2 regions of the Bacillus haynesii genome follow, and region 1 is predicted to be linked to the other one. Evidence: a T-box and tRNA genes for the amino acid it is inferred to sense, from the RefSeq annotation. Region 1 holds a T-box; the other holds one or more tRNA genes.

Region 1 (12,152 bases):
CTTCAAAAGAGCATGTGTCATCAAGATGAAGCGTCAATCCATTTTTCGTTCCTTTAATTGTTACGTATTGCTGCTTTTGGGTCTTCACGGTGTTCACCTCAACATCATACTCTTTTCGACATCGGCTCATAAAATCCTCTTTTTACTCATTCCTCAGCTCTTTCTTAAGACTGGTAAAAAACCATTTGAACGGGTAAATGAGTAAAAGGCCGCCAACCGCGTTCAGCGCAAGCGTGGGCAGGAGCCTGCCGAGCACAAATTGATGGAACGGCATGATTTCCGGACGTATCAGCATCTGCACGCCATATTGGTAGAATTCAAGAACACAGACGGCGAGCAGCGAAATAAAAATGACGACCAGCGCGTTTGTCTGCAATACTTTGAACGCTTTTGACGATAAATAGCAAATACCGGCAAAACCGAACATATATACACCTAAAAGGTCGGTGTAATTAATATCATATAACAGTCCGAAAATAAATCCATATGTAATGGCAAAAGGCTGATTGACATAAGCCGTCATAAAAACTAAGACAAGCAGCAGAAAACGCGGAATGAGCTGCTGTTCTTCCGTCACAAAAGGCAAGTTGACAAAATCCGCATAGACGCTGTCAGATACTAAAACAAACATCATGACGACGGGAAGAAGGAAGCGTTTCACGAACCTTCCTCCTCATCGTCCATCTTGTCGACATCCACCGTATCAAGCGTTCTGTCGACGACGATGACGTTATCAAGGTTATACATATCGGCTGCCGGTTCTACATAAGCGATTTTCGTCAAGCCGTAGGAATCGGGTTCAACCTCTGTCACTTTTCCGATCGTCAGGCCTTTCGGAAAAACGCCGCCCGCACCGGAAGTTTCGACGAGGTCTCCTTTTTTCACTTCCCTGTCTTCATCAGGCTCAATGATTTCCATGGAAAGCGCCTTTTTATCGGAGTCGTAGCCGTTGATGATTCCGTTCACCGTTTTCTTGCCTTTATCTGCAGCGATAACCGTAGAAATTCTGTTGTTTCTGTCTGTTGCGCTTAAAAGCTGGACGGTGGAAGTGAAATTGTTCACTTTTGTGCTTTTGATTTTTCCGATCAAGTTGCCGTTTTCATCTGTGACTGCCATATCCTTTTCAACGCCGTGCTTAGAACCTTTGTTAATCGTGATCAGGTTCCACCACTCATATTTATCGGGATTTCTGGCGATAACGGTTGCCAGAATCGGCGTGTAGTCTTTAATTGATTTCAAATGGCCGAGCTCTTTTCTTAAAGACTTATTTTCATTTTCAAGCTCTTGCAGCTTTGCCTCGTATTGCGTCTGGCCGTCGAGCTTTTTCCGCAGGCGCTCATTTTCGCTGTACGTATTTTTTAAGTCTTCGATATTTTCAAAGAAGCCCGCAAAAAATTGAGCGGGCGTATGAAAAATCGTCTGGAATACACCAGTTGTATCGCCAATAAATTTTTCGGGCCAAGTTGCATTCCGGTCATTCTTTAACGAAAATCCAATCATTGCCACTAAAATGATGATACAAAGGAGTAAAAGCATCAACCGTTTATTCGTAAAAAACTGCGGCATGATTATACACCTCTTCTATTCCCTGTGTCCTTAATTTTTGCCTTTAAATAGATGAATTTGCTCAAGAGCTTTACCTGTTCCGATCGCTACACAGTCAAGAGGGTCTTCCGCAATTAAAACCGGCATTTTCGTTTCTTCGCTGATGACTTTGTCCAGGTGGCGAAGCAGTGCACCGCCTCCCGTCAGGACGATTCCGCGGTCCATAATATCAGCCGCGAGTTCAGGCGGAGTTTTTTCAAGCGTATTTTTTACGGCATCGACAATTGCAGTCACAGTGTCGCGAAGCGCCGCTGTAATTTCTTTTTCAGTGATTTCAATCGTTTTCGGCAGACCTGTTAAAAGGTCGCGGCCGCGGATTTCCATGCTTTCTCCGTTTTCAGAAGCTTCGGCAGAACCGATTTCAAGTTTGATCGCTTCCGCAGTACGGTCACCGATCATCAAGTTATATGTTTTTCTAATATAAGTAATGATTGCTTCATCCATTTCATCTCCGGCAACGCGGATAGACTGGGATGTGACGATGCCACCGAGGGAAATAATTGCGACTTCGGTCGTTCCGCCGCCGATGTCGACCACCATGCTTCCAGTCGGCTCCCAAACAGGAAGGTTGGCACCGATCGCGGCTGCAAACGGTTCTTCAATCGGATATGCATCTCTCGCTCCGGCCTGGCGCGTGGCGTCGATTACCGCACGCTGCTCAACCGCCGTAATTCCCGACGGGACACAGACCATGACATACGGCTTTCTCGCAAATAAGCCTTTGTTTTTAACAGCTTTGCTAATATAATGTTTCATCATTGTCGCTGTTGTTTCATAATCAGCGATTACGCCATCCTTCATCGGGCGGAGGGCAACGACATTGCCGGGCGTACGTCCGATCATGTTTTTCGCATCATTTCCGACTGCAACGATCTGTTTTGTATCTGTTTGCAGTGCAACGACAGAAGGCTCCCTGACGACAATTCCTTTACCTTTCACAAAAACAAGCGTATTCGCCGTTCCTAAATCTATTCCAAGGTCTCTCGCACCAATTCCAAACATTTGTATGTATCTTCCTTTCTTAAAACAATATTCCTAAGCAAAAACCCATAAATTCTATTATAGCTTAATTTAATGAAAAAAAAAGTGTTACAAATATCCTTTTTCTTTTAAGCTCACAAATTTTTGATCACCGATGATGATATGATCGAGCAATTCGATTCCAAGCAGCTGTCCGGACTCGTGAAGGCGCTGTGTAACTTCTATATCTTCGCGGCTCGGAGCCGGATCTCCGGACGGGTGATTGTGAACGCAGATGAATGAAGCTGCGGAGCGCTTTAAAGCTTCTTTAAACACTTCTCTCGGATGGACGATTGAAGAGTTCAAGCTTCCTATAAAAACCGTGCGCTTGTGAATCACCTGGTTTTTTGTGTTGAGATACAGGCATACGAAGTGCTCCTGAGACAAAAAACGCATATCCCCCATTAAAAAATTGGCCGCATCTTCGGGAAAACGGATCACATAACGGTCTTTGCAAGCCAGGCTGTGAATGCGCCGGCCCAGTTCAAGCGCCGCCAAAATCTGCACGGCTTTTGCGCGGCCGATCCCGGAAATGCTGGAAAGCTCCTCTGCTGATGCTTCTTTTAACAAACGGAGGCCGTCAAACGTTTGAAGCAGCCGGCTTGAAAGCTGAAGAACCGATTCTTTTTTCGTCCCGGTCCTGAGCAGTATCGCAAGCAGTTCATGGTTTGACAAACTTTCGGCGCCTATGTTGAGAAGGCGCTCCCGAGGCCTTTCTTCATCAGGAAAATCCCTTAATTTCAATGGCAGATTGCTTATGATAAACCCTCCCTTTTGATTCCCTTCTCGTTTGGGTTCATCAAAAGGAGTGGAGATCAAACGTTTTCAGCATTCTCATCGTTTTGGAAATCGGAAGGCCCACAACTGTATAATAGTCTCCTTTTATCTGTTTGACAAAAAGCGCGCCTTTTCCTTGTATTCCGTATGAACCGGCTTTATCAAACGGTTCTCCCGTAGCGATGTAAGCGCTGATTTCCTTTTCTTCAAGAGGCCAAAAAGAAACTTCGGTTTCTTCAAAAAATGTTTCGCATCTCTCGCCGTCCTTAATGCAGACGCCGGTGAGCACTGAATGGGTCTGTCCCGAAAGCATGCTCAGCATCCTTTCTGCATCCTCGGCATCTTTGGGCTTGCCCAAATAAGCCCCTTCATAAAAAACAATGGTGTCGGCGCCAAGCACGACGGCATCAGGATATTGTTCGGCTACTGCACGCACTTTTTGTTCCGCCAACCATTTGACGTTTTCTGCTGGTGAAAAGTTTCGAATTAATTTTTCTTCCGCGTTGCTCGTAATGATGCTATACGGAATCTGCAGGAGATCGAGGAGTTCCTTTCTGCGGGGTGATTGTGAAGCCAATATGAGCTGTCGAGTCATAAGAAGCCATCCTTTCAAAGGTTTTTGCATAGGAAAAAAAGATACCTGTTTTATCCTACCAAAAGAACGCCGCCGCCACAATTTCAGAAAAATAACTTTTTAATGACAAAAATCGCGAAAATAAAAAACCAGCACGTCTGCTGGTTTTTTATTTATTTAATTTGGCTCAGCAATAGCTGCTGGCTCTTCCAGCCGTTGGCTGCGGTCGGTTTCTCCAGCAGGTTGACGGCTTCCAGTATGCTCTTCTTTATCTCTTCAGACTCACCTTTTGATTGGGCGCCGTCAAGTTCAGCTTTGACACCGGCTATGTTTTGAGATGTAACCTCCGCGCCGAGAATCGCTTTGGCCGACAGCTCAGCCGCTTCTTTAAAAGGCTCAAGCAAACCGGGCTCGAGTGCAACCGGAAGCTCTTTTCCGCCCCACGCCTCAAGATCGTTTTCGATTAATATTTTGCCAAGCTCAGATGTCATCTGCTTTTCCCCCGTTATTCCGGCGATCACATAAAATCCGTCGTCCTTGGCAATCGAAACGGCGGCATACCCCTTGTCTGCGATTTGAGAGGCCAGCGTCTCCGCTCCTTCTTTAGATGAAAACTTGCCGGCCTGAACGGCAAAGCTGTTAAAAGATTCTCCCGCTTGTCCGCTATTTTTTTCTCCGCTCTTTTTCTCATCAGCATCGGAGTCACCGGCTTTAACCGTCTGCCCGTTTTCCGCATCCGCACCCAGGCTGCCGGAAGCCGGCACCCCTTCTTTATGGGTTGCGAGATTCAGCGCAAACAGCCCGAGTCCCGTACCGAGCAAAACAGCAAAGATAATGGTCGCAGCAAAGCGTTTCACAGGATACGTAAGGGACGTTTTCGTTTTTCGGTTGTTTTTGGCTTCGTTTTTCTTTTGATAAGGCGCCACCACTTTAGGATCGTCTTTATACACGGTTTCTTCTTCATCTGGAGGCGTCCATGTAAATTCACTTGTTTCTGGTGTGCCGTCCTCTTTTGAAGCCGATATTTCCCGTTCTGCCTTTCTTTTTTCTTCCCAGTTCGAAAAGGTGAACTTCTTTTCTTCATTTCTGTTGGAAAACTCTTTTTCATTTCCGTAGATGGTCTCTTCTCTGCCGTTGATCATCACTTTAAGCGGGTCTTCCTGGGGCGCTTTTTTAGCTGAGTTTTTCTTGCTTTTCCGTTTTTTCATATGCTTCCCTCGCTTTCCGTTTATTGTTTTATATTGAGATTAGGCGGCAGGTTGGCCGCTCTCTATACGATCGGCAGAGGGAAGCCAAAAGGAAGGAGGAGTTCTCCAAAAGGCTGTCCCTCTTATTGTCCACACTTTATCACAGCCTCAAAAAAAAAGAACAAGACTTTTGTCGTCTTGCCCAAAAAGGTTTCGTCAAATTTTTCACCACCATGCCGTTTGAAGGTACCACTCGATCATTGGATCACCATAGAAACAGCTCGTCAGCGTCCCGATCAGAATTGCGGGAGCAAACGGCATGGGTTCATTTTTCTTCAGCTTGCCTGCCAGCAGTGCAATAAGCCCTAGCACCGTTCCTGCGGCTGCCGAGAGGAAAAAAGCGAGAATGAGGAGGTGGCTGCCGAGCGCCATGCCGATCACCGCAAACAGCTTTACGTCTCCCCAGCCGATTCCCCCTTTCGTCAAAAGCAGCGTCAAGAGAGGCAGCATACCGCCGGCAAACGCACCGCTCAAACCGGAATGCCACTGTTCGAGGGGAACAAGGAACCGGCCGACGGCAAAGACAAGCAGGAAAAAACAAAGAACAGCATCCGGAATGACCATATGTGTCACATCAGATACAAAGACGATCAAAAGCAGGGAAATAAGAGCAAGCACAATCACCAGTTCCCCTTGATGCCCAATGTGCATGCCGGCAAACGCAAACAGGTTGGCGGCGGAAAGCTCAACTGCCGGATACACGATCGATACCGGGGTTTGACACCCTTTGCATCTCCCCAGCTGCATCAAATAGGACAAAACCGGTATTAGTTCCGAGAAACCCAGCTGCCTGTTGCAGACCCGGCAGAGAGAACGCGGAGCAATCAATGATATCTTTTCAGGAATGCGGCGCCCGGCCGAATTAAAAAAGGAACCGAGCACCAAACCTGCCGTAAAAAGGTAAAAGATGAACATCACTATCAGCCTCGCAGAATCAAATTTAACCGCTTCATGGGAAAGAGCGGCTTCCTGAGGCTGTTATTTTAGCAAATATGAAGTGCCTCCGCTTTTCATAAAACATAAAAATGCGCCGTCAGCCGATGGCCAAAAGCGCATTTTTATGTTTTATTCAGTTAAAGCTGCCCTGACGGCGGAAATAAAGTAAAGCGACCCGGTAATAACGACCACCGCTTTTTCATCTTCAGCTTGTTCTTCGATATAGCGGAAAACAGAGCCGATGTCTTCATCAAATGTTTTATGATCAGCGGTACTTTGCTCAAATAGCTTTTGAGCGGATTCCGCCCTCGGGAAATCAAAGGATGTGAAGTGAATCGATGACGCGAACGACTCGATTTTGCGGATCATGTCTCTGTACGGCTTATCTTTGAGAGCGCTGAAGCATACGTGAATATTCCGCCCGTCGAAGTGGGACGTGATCGTCTCGGCCAGCCGTTCCACCCCTTCTTTGTTATGAGCGCCGTCAATATAAACGAGAGGCCTGTTCAATACCTTCTCAAACCGGCCTGGCCATCCCGCGTTACGAATGCCGCGTTTCAGCTCTTCTTCGCCGATGGCCGCATGTTTTTCGGCCGTCAGCCATTCGGCCGCAAGTATTGCTAAAGACGCGTTTTGGCGCTGATGGGTGCCGATCAGGCTTGTTTCAATTCTTTCATAATGATGTAACGGTGTTTTCAGCGAAAACTGCTCACCATCAGGCAGTGAACGCTCGCCGTACAGCTCGCAATCCTCGTGAAGGGATATAAAAGCAGATTCTGTCTCCATCGCCTTTTGCTTTATCACCTCAGCTGCTTCATGCTGATGAACGGCTGTGATAACAGGTACGCCGCGTTTGATGATCCCCGCCTTTTCTGCGGCAATCTCTTTCAATGTACTGCCTAATATCGCCGTATGGTCATGGCCGATCGAAGTAATGACCGTTAACATCGGCTTCACGACGTTTGTCGAATCCAAACGGCCACCTAATCCCGTTTCAAAAATAACAAAATCGGTGCTCCGGTATTTAGCAAAATATAAAAATGCGCATGCCGTAATAATTTCAAATTCGGTGGCGGCTCCGAATTCGGTTTTTTCAAGCTCAAAGACGAGAGGCCCGACCTCATTAAAGAGCGCCGTCCATTCTTCGTCTGAGATCGGTACGCCGTCAACGCTGATTCGTTCGTTAAAGGTGATGATATACGGTGATGTGAAGGTGCCTGCTGTATAACCGGCTTCATTTAATACCGAACGGAGAAAAGCGATCGTTGAACCTTTTCCGTTTGTACCGGCGACATGAACCGCATTGAGCTTTTTCTCGGGGTGCCCGAGCTTTCTCAGCAGCCATTCCATTCGTTCCAAACCCGGCTTCACGCCGAATTTAAGCCTTCCGTTAATCCAGCTGAGTGCTTCATCAAACGTTTTGAACAAGCGCATTCCTTCCCTTCAATTGATGAAGGTGTTTTCCAGCGACTGTGAACGACCTGGAAAACACCTCCTTTTTTCGTGTTATTAGTTTTTCAATTCGGCAATTCTTTTTTCTACAGCTTCACGTTTTGCCGTATAATCGGCTTCTTTCGCCCGCTCTTCTTCAATGACATGTGCAGGTGCTTTTTTCATAAATCCTTCATTGCTTAATTTCTTCTGAACCCGTTCTACTTCCTTCGTCAGCTTATCGAGTTCTTTTTGAAGGCGGCTGATTTCTTCCTCAATGTTAATCAGACCTTCGAGCGGCAAGATCAGCTCGGCGCCGGATACAACAGCGGTCATCGCTTTATCAACCGCTTGGATATCCGTTCCGATTTGAAGAAGGCTCGGATTCGTAAAGCGTTCCACGTACGAACGGTTTTCTTCAAGCCGTTCGGCGATTTCCGGCGTGCTTGTTTTAATATAAAGCTCAATCTGCTTGCTGAGCGGCGTGTTGACTTCGCTGCGGATGTTCCGCACGGCGCGGATGACTTCAACGAGAAGCTTCATATCCGCCGCGGCCTCGGTGTCCGTATATTCTTTGACGGCTTCAGGCCACTTGGCGACTGTAATGGATTCCCCTTCGTGAGGAAGGTGCTGCCAAATCTCCTCCGTCAGGAAAGGCATAAACGGATGCAGAAGGCGCATCGTTTGATCCAGCACATACGCTAAAATGGAGCGGGTTGTCTTCTTCGCCGCTTCATCTTCACCGTAAAGCGGAAGTTTCGCCATTTCGATGTACCAGTCACAGAAATCATCCCAGATAAAATTGTAGAGATGGCGGCCAACCTCGCCGAATTCGTACTTGTCAGCCAGCTGTGTCACGGTTTCAATCGTTTCATTCAACCTTGTTAAAATCCACTTATCGGCAACAGATTTTTCACCTGACAGATCAAGCTCTTCATATGTCATGCCGTCCATGTTCATCAGGGCGAATCTTGATGCGTTCCAAATCTTGTTCGCAAAATTCCATGTCGACTCCACTTTTTCAAAGCTGAAGCGTAAATCCTGCCCCGGAGAGCTTCCTGTCGCAAGGAAGTAGCGCAGTGAATCCGCTCCATACTTGTCGATCACATCCATCGGATCGACGCCGTTTCCGAGCGATTTGCTCATTTTGCGGCCCTGATCGTCGCGGATGAGTCCGTGAATCAAGACATCTTTAAACGGACGTTCTCCGGTAAATTCAATACCTTGGAAGATCATTCTGGATACCCAGAAGAAAATAATATCGTATCCTGTGACAAGGACGTTCGTCGGATAGTAGCGCTTGAAATCTTCCTCATCGATATCAGGCCAGCCCATCGTTGAAAACGGCCAAAGAGCGGAACTGAACCATGTATCAAGAACGTCTTTGTCCTGCTCCCAGTTTTCAGCATCTTCCGGCGCTTCAACGCCGACATAGATTTCACCCGTTTCTTTATGGTACCACGCCGGAATCCGGTGGCCCCACCAGAGCTGGCGGGAAATGCACCAGTCGCGGATATTTTCCATCCAGTGCAGATACGTTTTTTCAAAACGGTCAGGGACGAAGTTGACTTTTCCTTCGCTTTTTTGCAATTCGATGGCGGCATCGGCAAGTGGCTGCATTTGCACGAACCACTGCGTTGACAAGTACGGCTCAACGACTGCTCCGCTGCGTTCGCTGTGGCCGACCGAATGCGTATGTTCTTCAATCTTGAACAGCACGCCCTCTTCCTGAAGATCTTTCACGATCTGCTTGCGGCATTCAAAACGGTCCATGCCTTTATATTGAAGCGCATTGTCATTCATCGTGCCGTCTTCATTCATGACAAGAATGCGTTCAAGGTTGTGGCGGTTTCCGATTTCAAAGTCGTTCGGATCATGGGCAGGCGTAATTTTAACGGCGCCTGAACCGAATTCCATATCGACGTAGTCGTCTCCGACAATCGGAATTTCTCTTCCCGTGATCGGCAGAATGACCGTTTTTCCGATTAGGTGTTTGTACCGCTCGTCTTCCGGATGTACCGCAACCGCTGTATCGCCGAGCATCGTTTCCGGACGGGTCGTCGCAATTTCAATCGAGCCTGAACCGTCTTTCAGCGGATAGCGCATATGATAAAACGCACCTTGTACGTCTTTATAGATGACTTCGATGTCAGACAGAGCCGTTTTAGTGGCCGGATCCCAGTTAATGATATATTCTCCGCGGTAAATCAGCCCTTTTTCATAAAGCTTTACAAATACTTCGCGCACCGCTTTAGAAAGCCCTTCATCAAGGGTGAACCGCTCCCTTGAATAGTCGAGGCCGAGGCCGAGTTTTGCCCATTGGCTTCGAATAAAATCGGCATATTCCTCTTTCCATTTCCATGTTTCTTCGAGGAATTTTTCGCGTCCGAGATCATAGCGTGTTTTTCCTTCTTCACGAAGCTTCGCTTCTACTTTTGCCTGAGTTGCAATACCGGCGTGATCCATACCCGGCAGCCAGAGCACGTCATAGCCCTGCATCCGTTTCATTCTTGTCACGATATCCTGCAAGGTGGAATCCCAAGCATGCCCCAAATGCAGCTTACCCGTCACATTCGGCGGGGGAATGACAACGGTATACGGTTCTTTTTCAGGATCGTTTTTCGCTTCGAAAAATTTGCCGTTCACCCAATAGTCGTATCTGTCTTTTTCAACTGCAGACGGATCGTATTTTGTCGGCATCGTCAGTTCTTGATTATCCATTTTCAAACCTCCAACAGTATTAAACGGCTGAACAATAAAAAAAGCCCTCTTGATCCTGTTAAAAGGACGAAGAGAACTCTCTCGCGGTACCACCTTTTTTCATGAATGCGAAAAACGCATTCACGCACTTAAATGGGATAACGGGACTTTCCCGAATTTCTCTACTTTTCTTTCGAGAAATTACGCTCCTGGGCGACCTTCCAAAAAAGACTGACTGGGAGCCTTTCAGCGAACCGGCTTCCCTCTCTGCAAGCGTCTGTTTTTGTACTCTTCCCATTCAAAGCGGGTGATCATTGACTTTTCAGCACGTACTTTTTCTTTTTCTTATATTACTAAATCTTTTTCATTTTCGTCAATCATCTTTTCCGTTTTTCTCTTGTTTTATACGAGACTGGGCCATGCACACAAGCTCCTTTTCCTCATATGATGCTGTAACGAAAAGGAGAGGAGGCATAAGATGCGAAAAAAATTCAACACACATTCATTCCAGCCGTGGCTGAAGCAAGTCAGACTTGTTGCTGTTCAAGTCGTCCTCCCGATCACGATCTTCCAGGGTATCCGCACGATCATCTTTCCTACCACATTTGATGTCCTCCTTTTGGGCATTCTCATATTCCTTGCGTGCGCCTTTCACCTTGACTGGATATAAGCACGAAAAAAGTCCGCATCATGATGATGGGGACTCTGTTTCTTCCTGCAGTTTTCTGTTTTCTTCCGTCTCGTGAATGCTCATCACAAGCGGTTCAGCGTTTTTCATTTGCCAGTACGCTTTCAAAAGCCTTGTACAGGCTTCTTTTTCCCCGAGCCTCTTCTCCCGATCGTAGCGGTTCAGCACGCCGAATACAGGCCCGGGGTAAGCCATATAGCTGAGGAATAAGTTGATTTCTTCCTCCCGCAAAGGATAGACATTGTGATACGTATAAAACCAGTTTACACATTCCGTGCACATGACGGGATTCGTCTTAAACATTCTTGTAAAAAATACGATGAGATCATTCGCAGGCGGCGCGTGTCCCGCTTTCTCAAAGTTCGTAAAGTAACCCGTTCCGGTATCGTTATAGAGAAAATGCCGGACGGACAGCTGCCCGTGGTTTAACACCATTCTTGAAGACTCTTTGTCTTTCATGGTTTCATGCCAATCTTCAAGGCGGGCGAGCGCAAAGTCGGCAGCAGATATCGTCTCTTTGAAATACATGGCTGCCTGAAGCTGGAACGGAGACATATACCATTCGTTTTCCGCTCTGCTGACGAATTCTTCATATTTCTGTTTTTGTTGTTCCCATTTCCGTTTTGTCCGTTCATAGTGCCCGAGTATCTCTTCCCGCTTCACACCGAGGTCTTTTTCCGTCCGCTGGTGAAGAAGAGCGATTTCTTTAAACATATATTCGTGTTTTTGATCCCGCTCCTCCTCTCTTTCAAGAGTAAGCCAGGGCATGAGATAGCAGACGTCTTCTCCGGCTTGCGTTAAAAATCCACCCGTGCGGTTTCGATAGACGGGAACGAACTGCCTGTAGCCTTTTTCCTCCAGCATGATCATCTGTTCCGTGAAGCGGACATTTCTTGAAGCCGCCAATTTTTTCAGGGCGAATACACCGTGATCCGTGTACACTTTCCATACCTTTGGACTGACCGATTCCATATATTCAGGCGTAAGACCGTATTCATTTAAAACAGACTGGATGCCTTCCATCGGCTTCACCACATTTTTATCAATACATTAGGCATGGCTGTTTTGATAATCCGGTATATAAAGGATCTGTCCCTCTTTTAATTCCTCGTCAAGGGAAAGGGAATTCATCCGGATGAGCTGCTGGACGTTAATATCATAGCGCTCGCACAGA
Region 2 (12,152 bases), 1.6 Mb from region 1:
CCGTTAGATACAGAAAAGATTCTCGGAGAATTTGAGAAACGCCGCTATGGAGGAGAAAATGATGAAAAATGATCTTCATGCAAAAGTAACAATTTTTAAAATCAAGGTAAAGGAGAAGCTGTATCATGCAAAAGATAAATTCCGGCAGACAAAAGAAACCTTTCGCCGCGGCACGAAATTAGACAGGACAGGACCCTTTTTCTCAAGTTGCATTGCCCTGATCATCATTGGATGTTCCTGGGGGACAGACGCAGAATGGCTCGTCTGGTTAGGGGCCACAAGTCTTTTAAGCAACGTTTTATTGCTGTTTGCAACATTTTTTCGCCGCAATCAACAGTCAATTTGACATTCATTGTGCTGGATCTAATGGATCGTATCGTAGATCAATCAATGACTTGCGAAAAGGATGTTCAGAAACTTATTAGAATTGTAGAATAGTGATTTCAAAGACAAGAAACCATTCTTGTCTTTTTTCAGTTGAAACCTCTTATTTCCATATGCGTATAAAGAAAGGGAGGTGGAAAAGTGAAACAGAACAAAAGAGAACAACTTGTTAACCTGTTTAGTGTGTTAAATGAAAAAAGTCAGATCAACGCGGCGGTGTTAGTCGCTGAAGACGGAGACATTCTTTATCAAGGTGCCTTCGGTTATGCAAACTTGGTAGATAAGCGTTTATTGAAGGAACATTCCTTATTTGAATTAGCATCGCTATCCAAGCCGTTCACTGCTTTGGGCATCCTTCAATTAGCACAGCAAGGGGCATTGAATGTTGAGGATCCCGTAGAACGGTGGATAACCGGATTTCCCTATCAGGGCATAACGATTCACAATTTATTGACACATACGTCGGGTCTGCCCGATTATATGGAGTGGTTTCTACAACATTGGGATCATAACAAGATTGCTGTTAATCAAGATATCGTTGATATGCTGATGAATCATCAGCCGCAACGCTATTTTGCCCCGGGTGAAGCTTGGCTGTACAGCAATACGGGATATGTGCTGCTTGCGGTTATCGTTGAAAAGGCATCCGGTCTGAGTTTTGCTGAATATATGAAAAAAAGTATCTTTGAACCGGTGGAAATGCGGAACTCAAGGGTGTATAACAGAAGGCTTCAACCTGAAACCATTGAGAACTATGCGTATGGATATGTGTATGACGTGCATACAGCACAGTACGTTCTGCCTGATGACCTTGAAGAAACAAAATATGTCTGCTATCTTGACGGGATTCAGGGGGACGGAACCGTAAACTCAACCATTCATGACTTATATTTGTTTGATCAAGCCTTATATACAGATTGTTTGATCAATCAAGTCTCAAAAGAGCTTGCTTTTTCTCCCGCGTCTCTGAAAAACGGAGAGTCTATAGATTACGGGTGTGGATGGGTGCTTCGGGATAGTCCTGAAACAGGGAGAATTGTCGGTCACAGCGGCGGCTGGCCAGGCTATTCAACCGTAATGATCCGATATATCGATCAACGAAAAACCTTCATTTATTTGAGCAATGTGGAACAGGATGATGAATATGAACAGGCCATCTTTGAAGCCGTTGAAAATATCCTGTTTGACAAGGCCTACAAAATCCCTGATCGCCCTGCCGATAAAAAGAAAAAAGAGATCGATCCGGCCATTTACAAAAGATATGTCGGAAGTTATTCACTTCAGGATGGCACCGCCGCTGATGTGACAGTTGATAAGGACCGGATTTATATGCAAATCACCGGACAGATCCGTTTTGAATTATTTCCAGCCTCGGAAACGCGCTTTTTCCTCAGGTCATTGTCTGTTGAAGTGGAATTTATTTTGGAGAATGGTATGGTAACCCGCTTGATTATATATCAAAATGGCGCAGAGGAAGAAGCGGTGCGGACAGTGGAATCAAACAGCAAGCTATGACCGTTTTGATTGAGAGTTTGGCGGCCTGGCTCTGTTGTCTGTCAGGAGGAAATTTATCGTTGGAAGGTTGATTATGTAATTTGGGGATATCTGCCCGGCTGAATTTCCTGATGAAACATCAAGCGAATATTCATAGTAAAGGTGCACCATCTAAAAGGATGTCTAAGGAGGTTAATGAGGCTGAACAAATTTAATTTTATAAAAAATAGTCATCATGAGTTTTATGAGCTAAAAGAAAACGATCTAATAAAAGCGGAAGATAGACTTGGTTTTCTATTTCCTAAAGAGCTCAGAGAATTTTATTTAGAGATTGGGTACGGGTTTATAAATGGGAATAATAATGCAATAAACAGACTTTTAGATCCCGCTACTATCGCAGATATCACTTTAAGGGAAGATATTTACGAATTTGACCCTGATTTAGATGATATATATGAAGATGAAGACAAGCTTGTTTTTTATGAGGTAAATGAAGGTGTATATTTAACGCTTGATTTAAATGATACGGATAAGTCTCCAGTATTCTTTTTGGATAAAAAAATAGCTGACTCTCTAGAGGAATTTATTAAAAAAGTTGATCAAAATAATCGATACTTTGAAGATATGGCAGATTAAATATTTTTTTGATTTGACCTTGATTGGCTATTGCCTTTCAAGACTTTCTTCCAAAAAGGAAAATGGGGCACTTTTAAAATCCGTTTTGTTATACGCAGATGTAGGATCTGTTGAACGAGCCCTGGATGATGAATACAGTGGCATGATCATTTTGGGATGGAGTGTTTATACAGCTGGAACTGCTAAAATAACAGTAAAAACCAAGCAGAAAACATCTGCTTGGTTTAAAAACTAATACTTCGGCCAGCCTTTGGAATCCCAGTTTAAATCATTGATCAGCAGCTTAGGCGCCCCGTTGTCAAGCGCATCATAACCATGTCTGACGATGATGTTGCCGTTCACGATATCTGCGCCGCCTGGGCCCTTCCATTGGTCGTTTCCGGAATCGAGGATTGTGCCTCCGCCTTCCGTCATTTTCTTGCCGCTTTTGTCATAGTAAGGTCCCGTAATTTTGGTTGAGCGGCCGTAAGCGATCTTATACGTGCTGTTCACACCTTGACAGCATTTATCGAACGAAACGAATAAATAATAGTAGCCGTTTTTATATGTGATAGACGGCGCTTCAACCGCTCCGCCATGGCTCGGTCTTGATGCGATGGAATAAACCTTCCCTGTAGGTTTCATCGTTTTTTTATCAAGCTTTGTCAGCTTGATGCCGCTCCAAAACGAGCCGAAGGACAGCCACGGATTTCCTTCTTTATCAACGATCATTTCAGGGTCGATCGCATTATAATTGTTCGAGGTCGTCGTCCGGGTGACAAGTCCGTCGTCGCGCCAATTTCCGGAAGAGATTCGGTCTGTTGAAGCGAGTCCGATCGCCGAAGTATTGGAGCCGAACGCGGATACCGCATAATAAAGCCAATAGCGACCATTATAATAGCTGATATCAGGCGCCCATTGGTTTTTTTCATGGTGTGGCACGTACTTTTTCCACCATGATAATGGAGTTGGAAATATACTTGGCGCTGCGCTCCACGTTTTTCCGTCTGTCGATTTGATGACGCGGATTCCATTGCCGATACCAGTACCGAATGTATACCATGTATTTCCTTCTTTAATCATGGAAGGATCATGAATAACGTTGTCTCCTTTTGTATCCCAAAAAGCCGCAGATGTTGGTTCAGCTGCCGAGAAAATAAGCAGAAAAAATAAAATAAAACCAGAAATGATAGATTTAGCCACAGTTGTTCTCCTTTCAAATTTCGATGTCCTTTAACAATCGGCCCTCCTTTTTAGAGAAATATTTCCCAACAACACGCACTTTATTTTAGCAGGGGTTCGGCCTCTCTCAATCAGACAAAGGACTTGTTTTTTAGTCCTGAAATAAAGCATAAAACTCAGAAGATACCCATATTAAAAAAACAATCACCCAAAAGTCATTTCGTTGTCTGAATCTTAAAGGGGTGATGTAATTATTTTGACTCATCTTGGAATATTTTTAGATTGGATGAATTATAAAACCTTTGAGATGTTCTGGAGAAAATAATGTGGATTATAAAAAGCGTTGGAGGAGAGCACGGTTTGCCCTCGAATATCTTCATTTGCCCCGGAAGGTGAATGACACTTTTAGTTGATTTAGTGGTTTGAAATTGGTAATATGAATTTGAAGATAGACTGTCAAAATTAAATGCATCACAAAAAGACCACAGGTGCGTCTCCAACGCACGGGTCAAACGTTCAGGTGTATTTTTTCTTTAAGAAATGCATAAAATAAAAAAGACCCGACTGCGTCAACAGTCGAGTCGCGTGTACAAATCGGCCCAACAAGGGCTTGGCTCAGTCATTTTAAAATAGACTTTCCCTATGAACTTTACCAGGGCTCAAGGGAAGTCTATTTTTCTTTCTTCGACAACACGGCAATTAACATGCCAAAAGCAATCATTAACGAGATTGTTTCGAATGTCGTCATAAGCATCACCCCCTTTCATAGGGGATGAGCCAGCTTCCCTTGAGTGAGCCCGAACTTTGTACAAAGAATATTTTACCATAACACTTTCAATCAGCGGCTGTTTTTTGTTGAATGAAGACAGAGTTTTTAGAGGTGGGAATTGAAAAAATCAAACGCAAAAACAGCAGGAAATCCGTTGGAAATCAACGTTTTTCCTGCTGTTTCGATTCGGTATGATTCCGACTGGGCTCGAACCAGCGACCTCTACCCTGTCAAGGTAGCGCTCTCCCAGCTGAGCTACGGAATCATGATATGTAACACTGGGTATTTGTTTTGCTGACAAGTTCTATTATATGCAGATTAGATGGGTTCGTCAACTGTTTTTTTAATTTTTTTTGAGAGAACTGAGAAAGAGGCTTGCAGACTCCCGCGCGTTATGAAAAAATCGGCTTATATAGACATCAAACGGGAGCGGGGATTGAATGGATCTGATACTTAAAAGCATTGATAGTACTTTAATTGTAGTTTTAGCCGTTTTTTTCATTTGGAAATTCGTTTATGAAATCAAACATGAGAAGAGGAGCGCTGTTATTTTGCTTTTGCTGCTCATCAATATTTGTTTTATCGTAAAAGTGTGCGGTTTAGTCTTGCAGTTGCTGTAGAACAGAAAGCGAATATAAGATACCTGTCAAGGAGATCAAACCAATGAAAACAGAAAAGCAAAAAATGCTGGACGGAGAGCTTTATCATGCTTCTGATCCGGTGCTGTGCCATGACAGACTCAAGGCGCGCAAAATGACGAATGAATTCAACCATTCGAACGAAATCGACGACAATAAAAGGACCAAGCTAATCAAAGAGCTGTTTGGATCAACAGGGGAAACGATCCACATCGAACCGTCGTTTCGCTGTGATTACGGCTTTAACATACATGTCGGGGAAAATTTCTTCGCCAATTTTGACTGTGTTTTCCTCGATGTATGCGAAATCCGGATAGGCGATCATTGTATGCTCGGACCGGGTGTCCATATTTATACGGCGTCCCATCCGCTCGATCCGTCCGAAAGGATAAGCGGTGCGGAGTACGGAATACCTGTCATCATCGGCCGGAACGTTTGGATTGGCGGCAGTGCGGTCATCAATCCCGGCGTCAAGGTCGGCGACAATGCAGTGATAGCTTCCGGAGCCGTCGTGACAAAAGATGTCCCGGACAATGCCATCGTCGGCGGCAATCCGGCGAAAATACTTAAATACGTTGACGGCAAAAACACCAATTCTATGTGATTGGTGTTTTTATTTTGGAATAGTCACGGTGAAAGTCAGAGCTGATCAAACATCCGCGGAAGCAGTTTCCTCCCGCGGATAAGGTGCTATCGGGTGACCGTAATATTGTTGATGACCAGCTGTCCCAATGAATTGAGATAAGAAAATGTCGCTTTGCCTGGGCTGACGGCTTTTACGTACACGCGGTCCGAAGTGATTCTGACGGTAATGGCGCTGCCGCTGTAGGAAACGTTCGAAATGCCGACGTATTGATCTTCCTGTCCGACTTTCATCGGCCTGTTGATGACGATCGCCTGAGGGGCGATGATTCCTTGTGCAGATGCGTGAGAAGAGAGATTTTCAGTTTTAGAGAGTTCCTGGGCTTGTACATGCATGGGACTTCCTGAAACAGCAAGCATACCCGCCAGTAATGATGAAGCAACTAAACTTTTACCTAACCACTTCATAACCATCATCTCTTTTCCTATGTGATGATTCCAGGATATGGTATTACCGACCGCTAGTCAATCGGTTCCAATGATGATTCACACATTGGACAAACGAAAACAAACAATTCGTGAAGCGGCAGGAAGAACGGATCATCATCCCGAAGCTGTTCTTTTGTTCAAAGCGTTAATGAAGGTTTTCACATTTTTCTTGTCCTGCATGACGGGTGAATATATATAGGAAAGCGTCCTGTTAAAGGTTTGATTTTTCAGCCGGATCACGGAAAGGTTTCCGTGCTGTACGTCTCTTTCAATGACGCTTTCAGACAGGAGAGACAGCCCGATGCCCGTCATGAGCGTTTCTTTGATCCCCTGGTTGCTGCTGATCGTCAGAAACGACTTCACTTTTAAACCGTTTGAACGGATGACATGGTTTAAGTATTCGCGTGTGCCTGAGCCAACTTCGCGCGTTACCCACGTTTGATTTTGCAGATCGGCCATTGTCACGTCCTGTTTGGCCGCAAGCGGATGATCGCTTGAAGCAGTGATAAACAATTCGTCCTGCATAAAGGCGTGTACAGAAAGCTCTTTTTCATTTGTCTGTCCTTCGATCAAGCCGATGTCCACTTTGTACAGGCGGACGGATTGCACGATTTCTTCCGTATTTCCAATGACGGCCTTGAGTTCGAGCTCAGGATATTCTTTTTGAAGGTCGAACAAGAGCGATGGCAAAATATATTCGCCGATTGTGAAGCTTGCGCCGATTTTCAGCTCGCCTTTGATCGAGTTGTGGTGATCGAGAATGTCTTGACGCGTTTGTTCATAGATGGTGATCATTTGTTTGGCGCGGTCGTATAAAATTTCACCGGTTGGCGTGATTTTTAAATATTTCGGAGAGCGTTCAAATAATTTCGTCTGGAATTCTTTTTCAAGATTTTTAATGTGCATGCTCACGCTCGGCTGCGACATAAGAAGAAGCTCGGCCGTTTTCGTGAAATTTTTGACTTCTGCAAGGGTAACGAATGTCTTCAGCGCATCATAATGCACACGAATCTCTCCTTTATTAAAAATCTTAATAGCTGTGATAATTAATATATATTTTACTAATGTTGAGTATTCCAGTAAACTTTAAATTAGAATCTTTTTTAGGAATGTTTGGTTTGAAGCAGGCTGACGCCGAGCGGCAAAGGGGACGTGATGAGTGAGCGCTTACAATATTTCTTAGCAGCAAAAGCCGTGATCGACAGATGTTTTGCGTCAATAAAACCGATTTGATTTATAGGAATAGTGGATATATGATGAGTGTAATCCTTTTCCGTTTCAAAACAAGTCATGATTTTTTTATTCCTTAGTGAGGTGGATATCGTTGCAACTTCAGGTAATGAACAGTCCTTTTAATCAGGAGCAGGCAGAGCTCCTCAACCGCCTTCTGCCAACTTTGACGGCATCACAAAAAGCCTGGCTGAGCGGTTATCTGGCGGCTGTGCAAACCGCCGATGCCGCGGCGGCGCTTGAAACATTGCCGGCGGAAGTTCCGGCTGCAAGCCCGGCCCAGCCTGTTTCCAAAGAAGTGACCATTTTATTCGGATCGCAGACAGGAAATGCACAGGGACTTGCCGAAAACGCGGCTAAGACACTTACAGAACGGGGATTTCAAGTCACCGTCTCTGCAATGAGCGATTTTAAACCGAATCAATTGAAGAAACTAAAAAACCTCCTGATCGTCGTCAGCACCCACGGTGAAGGGGATCCGCCGGACAACGCGCTGTCATTCCATGAATTTCTCCATGGCAGACGGGCTCCGAAGCTCGATGATCTCCGTTATTCTGTGCTCGCTCTTGGCGACACATCGTATGAGTTTTTTTGCCAGACCGGAAAAGAGTTCGATCAGCGGCTTGGTGAGCTTGGGGGCACAAGGCTCCATCCGCGCGTCGATTGCGATCTCGATTATGATGAGCCGGCTGCAACATGGCTTGACGGTGTCATCTCAAGCTTAAACGAAGGACAGGAACAGGGCACAAGCGCCGCACCTGCTCAACCGGCATCTCCGCAAGCCACAGGAGGAGAAACGGTATATTCGAGAAAAAATCCGTTCAGAGCGGAAGTGCTGGAAAATTTGAATTTAAACGGCCGCGGCTCAAATAAAGAAACGCGCCATCTTGAATTATCGCTCGAAGGCTCAGGCTTGACTTATGAACCTGGTGATGCGCTCGGCATCTTTCCGGAAAATGACCCGGAACTCGTCGATATGCTGCTGGCCGAGCTGAAATGGGATCCGAATGTTACCATCACTGTTGATCAAGGGGAAAACCTTTCACTAAAAGAAGCGTTGACTTCTTACTTTGAAATTACGGTGCTGACAAAGAAATTCATTCAGCAGGCGGCAGAACTCATTGAAAATGAAAAGCTGCGCGAGCTTGCCGCTTCGGAAAATGCGGATCAATTAAAAGCGTATATCGCCGGCCGCGACCTGATTGATTTTGTTCGGGATTTCGGTCCGATCGCAGCAGCTCCGCAGGAATTTGTTTCGATTCTTCGAAAAATGCCGCCGCGTCTTTATTCGATCGCATCGAGCTTCGCTGCAAATCCGGATGAAGTGCATTTGACGATCGGTGCTGTCCGCTACAATACGCACGGCAGAGACCGAAAAGGGGTCTGCTCGGTTTTATGTGCCGAACGCCTTCAGCCTGGCGACACGCTGCCTGTTTTCATTCAGCCGAATAAAAACTTTAAGCTGCCGGAGAATCCGGAGGCTCCGATTATCATGGTCGGTCCTGGCACAGGCGTTGCGCCGTTTAGATCATTTATGCAGGAGCGCGAAGAAACCGGAGCACCGGGTAAATCATGGATGTTCTTCGGCGATCAGTATTTCGTCACCGATTTCTTATATCAGACAGAATGGCAAAAGTGGCTGAGTGACGGCGTGCTGACAAAAATGGATGTCGCGTTCTCGCGGGATACGGAAGAAAAAGTATATGTACAGCACCGCATGCTGGAGCACAGCAAAGAACTGTTTGAGTGGCTTGAAGAGGGAGCGGCTTTCTACGTTTGCGGTGACAAGAACAACATGGCCAAAGATGTTCAGAACGCATTGCTTGAAATTATCGAAAAAGAAGGCGGCAAAAGCCGTGAGGAAGCTGAAGCCTACCTGGCAGAAATGAAAAAGCAAAAACGCTATCAGCGCGATGTATACTGATTTTGATTGAAAGGGGACTTTTTCAACATGGGGAACGAAATTTTAAAAGCGCCTGAAGGACCGCCGAGCGATGTAGAACGCATTAAGAAAGAAAGCAACTATTTGCGCGGCACCCTGAAGGAATCGATGCTCGAGCCGCTTTCAGCCGGAATTTCCGATGACGACAACCGTCTGATGAAGCATCACGGCAGCTATTTGCAGGATGACCGCGATCTCCGCAATGAGCGTCAAAAGCAGAAGCTTGAGCCGGCGTATCAGTTCATGCTGCGCGTCCGGATGCCGGGCGGTGTCGCAACGCCTGAACAGTGGCTTGTCATGGATGAGCTTGCCCGGAAATATGGAAACGGCACATTGAAGCTGACAACCCGGGAAACCTTCCAAATGCACGGCATTTTAAAATGGAATATGAAAAAAACGATACAGTCGATCCATTCAGCCATGCTAGATACCATTGCAGCATGCGGCGATGTTAACCGGAACGTCATGTGCGTTTCCAATCCGTATCAATCAGAAATCCATGCAGAAGTGTATGAATGGTCGAAAAAGCTGAGTGATGACCTCCTGCCGCGCACACGGGCATATCATGAAATCTGGCTTGATGAAGAAAAAGTGGCCGGTACGCCTGATGCGGAAGAAGTCGAACCGATGTACGGACCGCTGTATCTGCCGCGGAAATTTAAAATCGGCATCGCCGTTCCGCCGTCAAATGATATCGACGTATTTTCACAGGATCTCGGGTTTATCGCGATTGTGGAGGATGACAAGCTCATCGGCTTCAACGTCGCGATCGGCGGCGGCATGGGCATGACCCACGGGGACAAAGCAACGTATCCGCAGCTTGCCAAAGTCATTGGCTTCTGCAAGCCTGACCAGTTATACGATGTCGCCGAAAAAACGATTACGATCCAGCGTGACTACGGAAACCGCTCGGTTCGCAAAAATGCCCGCTTCAAGTACACGATTGACCGCCTCGGCTTGGAAACGGTCAAAAACGAACTGGAAAACCGCCTCGGCTGGAGCCTCGCTGAAGCAAAACCGTATTATTTCGAGCATAACGGCGACCGCTACGGCTGGGTCAAGGGCGTAAAAGGAAGATGGCACTTTACGATGTTTATTGAGGGCGGTCGTGTTACTGATTATGATGATTACAAGCTGATGACCGGCTTAAGGGAAATAGCCAAAGTTCATACTGGTGATATCCGCCTCACAGCCAACCAAAACTTGATCATTGCAAATGTCACAAGTCAAAAGAAGAAAAAGATCAGCGAGCTGATCGAACAGTTTGGTTTGACTGACGGCAAGCATTATACAGCGCTCCGCCGCAGCTCGATCGCATGCGTCGCACTGCCGACGTGCGGATTGGCGATGGCCGAAGCGGAACGGTATTTGCCGAAGCTGATTGACAAAATTGATGAAATCGTTGTGGAAAACGGTTTGAAGAATGAAGAGATTACGATCCGCATGACAGGATGCCCGAACGGCTGCGCCCGCCATGCGCTCGGCGAAATCGGCTTCATCGGAAAAGCTCCGGGAAAGTACAACATGTACCTCGGCGCGGCTTTTGATGGCAGCCGTCTGAGCAAAATGTACCGGGAAAACATCGGTGAAGAAGAAATTTTAAAAGAACTTCGCGACATTCTTCCGCGCTATGCGAAAGAACGCAATGAAGGAGAACATTTCGGAGATTTCGTCATCCGCGCCGGAATTGTTAAAGAAACGACGGACGGAACGAATTTCCATGATTGATGGTCATTTTAAAAAAAATGCCTCAGCCCTTTGATTGGTGCTGAGGCGTTTTTCTGTTTACGAAAATGACCGGGCCGTTTCCGATTCGATGATCATTTTCATAAACTCGGCAGCCGCAGGTGTTGCTTCTTCAAATGAAGGTGTAATCAGGCCGACCTCGCGGATAATTTGAGGAGAGATGTCTTTTTTGATTAACTGATGGGACACGGAGGAAAGCGAAAAGTTTGAAATCAAGCCGATCCCCAAGTTGTTATTGACCATATTGACCAATGTTTCCGCGTTTTGCACAGTCAGATTTTCTTTTAATTCGAGGCGGTGTTTTTGAAAGATTTGAGATACGGCAATTTCGTGCCCGCCTTTACAAAAAATCAATTCATTTTGATGTTTTTTCAGATCAATGAATGGTGCGTCTTTTAAGTGATGATATTGCTCAGGAATGACGGCCGCCATCCGGTCTTGGAACAATACTTGACTTTCGAACCCGTCAAATGGAGAGGCGACGATTCCTAAATCAACCAGGCGAGTTTCAACCCATTGCTTGATTTGATCAGAGGTACCCTCGATCAGCTCGATTTGTACGAGCGGATATTTTGATCTGAAGGAGGCGATAGCCTGCGGCAAAATATTCGCTGAGACGGCAGGGAACGAGCCAACCTTAACTTTCCCCCTGAGCAGATGATTTTCTTGATCGGCCACCTGGTATATTTTGTTTTCAATCACGATCATCTGTCTGGCCAGTACGACGATTTCCTTCCCCGCGTCAGTGAGCTTTATCTTGTTTTGTTTATCCCGAATCAACAATTTGACCCCGAGCGACGTTTCCATACTTTTTATAGCTTTGCTCACGGCCGGCTGTGAAATATACAGTTCGTTGGCGGCTTCTGTCATATTTAGTGTCTCCGCGACTTTCACAAAGATGTGAAGGCTGTTCATATTCATAACCAATTGGTTATACCCCCGATAATAAAAATGTATTTCAGTTATATGTCAATATAGCATATGCTGTACATGAAACAAAGAAGAAAGGTGACGGGTTATGTTTAAAGTACTTTTTGGAATCATCTCTGTAACACTTATTTGGGGGTATACCTGGGTGACA

What was found. A T-box is a leader RNA that pairs with one kind of tRNA and senses whether it is charged. The one in region 1 lies ahead of H2R00_RS00625 (valine--tRNA ligase), so its partner is inferred to be a tRNA-Val.
Region 2: it has a tRNA-Val gene. The T-box ahead of H2R00_RS00625 (valine--tRNA ligase) is inferred to sense a tRNA for this amino acid. The anticodon was not compared.

The regions. Positions count from the first base shown of each region.
Region 1 is NZ_CP059494.1:132,621-144,772, reverse strand. It holds gene minC (septum site-determining protein MinC) at 1-88, opposite strand, end outside; gene mreD (rod shape-determining protein MreD) at 143-661, opposite strand; gene mreC (rod shape-determining protein MreC) at 658-1,566, opposite strand; gene H2R00_RS00655 (rod shape-determining protein) at 1,597-2,607, opposite strand; gene radC (RadC family protein) at 2,695-3,369, opposite strand; gene H2R00_RS00645 (Maf family protein) at 3,425-3,997, opposite strand; gene H2R00_RS00640 (SPOR domain-containing protein) at 4,150-5,184, opposite strand; gene H2R00_RS00635 (prepilin peptidase) at 5,389-6,138, opposite strand; gene H2R00_RS00630 (bifunctional folylpolyglutamate synthase/dihydrofolate synthase) at 6,289-7,587, opposite strand; gene H2R00_RS00625 (valine--tRNA ligase) at 7,669-10,311, opposite strand; T-box leader at 10,371-10,601, opposite strand; gene H2R00_RS00620 (YszA family small membrane protein) at 10,769-10,960, shown strand; gene ysxE (spore coat protein YsxE) at 10,979-12,001, opposite strand; gene H2R00_RS00610 (LysM peptidoglycan-binding domain-containing protein) at 12,029-12,152, opposite strand, start outside.
Region 2 is NZ_CP059494.1:1,714,057-1,726,208, reverse strand. It holds gene H2R00_RS08555 (MarR family winged helix-turn-helix transcriptional regulator) at 1-72, shown strand, start outside; gene H2R00_RS08550 (hypothetical protein) at 59-346, shown strand; gene H2R00_RS08545 (serine hydrolase) at 526-1,899, shown strand; gene H2R00_RS08540 (SMI1/KNR4 family protein) at 2,080-2,514, shown strand; gene H2R00_RS08535 (hypothetical protein) at 2,474-2,749, shown strand; gene abnA (arabinan endo-1,5-alpha-L-arabinosidase AbnA) at 2,746-3,696, opposite strand; gene H2R00_RS21215 (hypothetical protein) at 4,346-4,396, opposite strand; tRNA gene H2R00_RS08525 (tRNA-Val) at 4,637-4,709, opposite strand; gene H2R00_RS08520 (maltose acetyltransferase domain-containing protein) at 5,108-5,686, shown strand; gene H2R00_RS08515 (hypothetical protein) at 5,773-6,132, opposite strand; gene H2R00_RS08510 (LysR family transcriptional regulator) at 6,268-7,158, opposite strand; gene H2R00_RS08505 (assimilatory sulfite reductase (NADPH) flavoprotein subunit) at 7,478-9,307, shown strand; gene cysI (assimilatory sulfite reductase (NADPH) hemoprotein subunit) at 9,335-11,053, shown strand; gene H2R00_RS08495 (LysR family transcriptional regulator) at 11,111-11,998, opposite strand; gene H2R00_RS08490 (DMT family transporter) at 12,090-12,152, shown strand, end outside.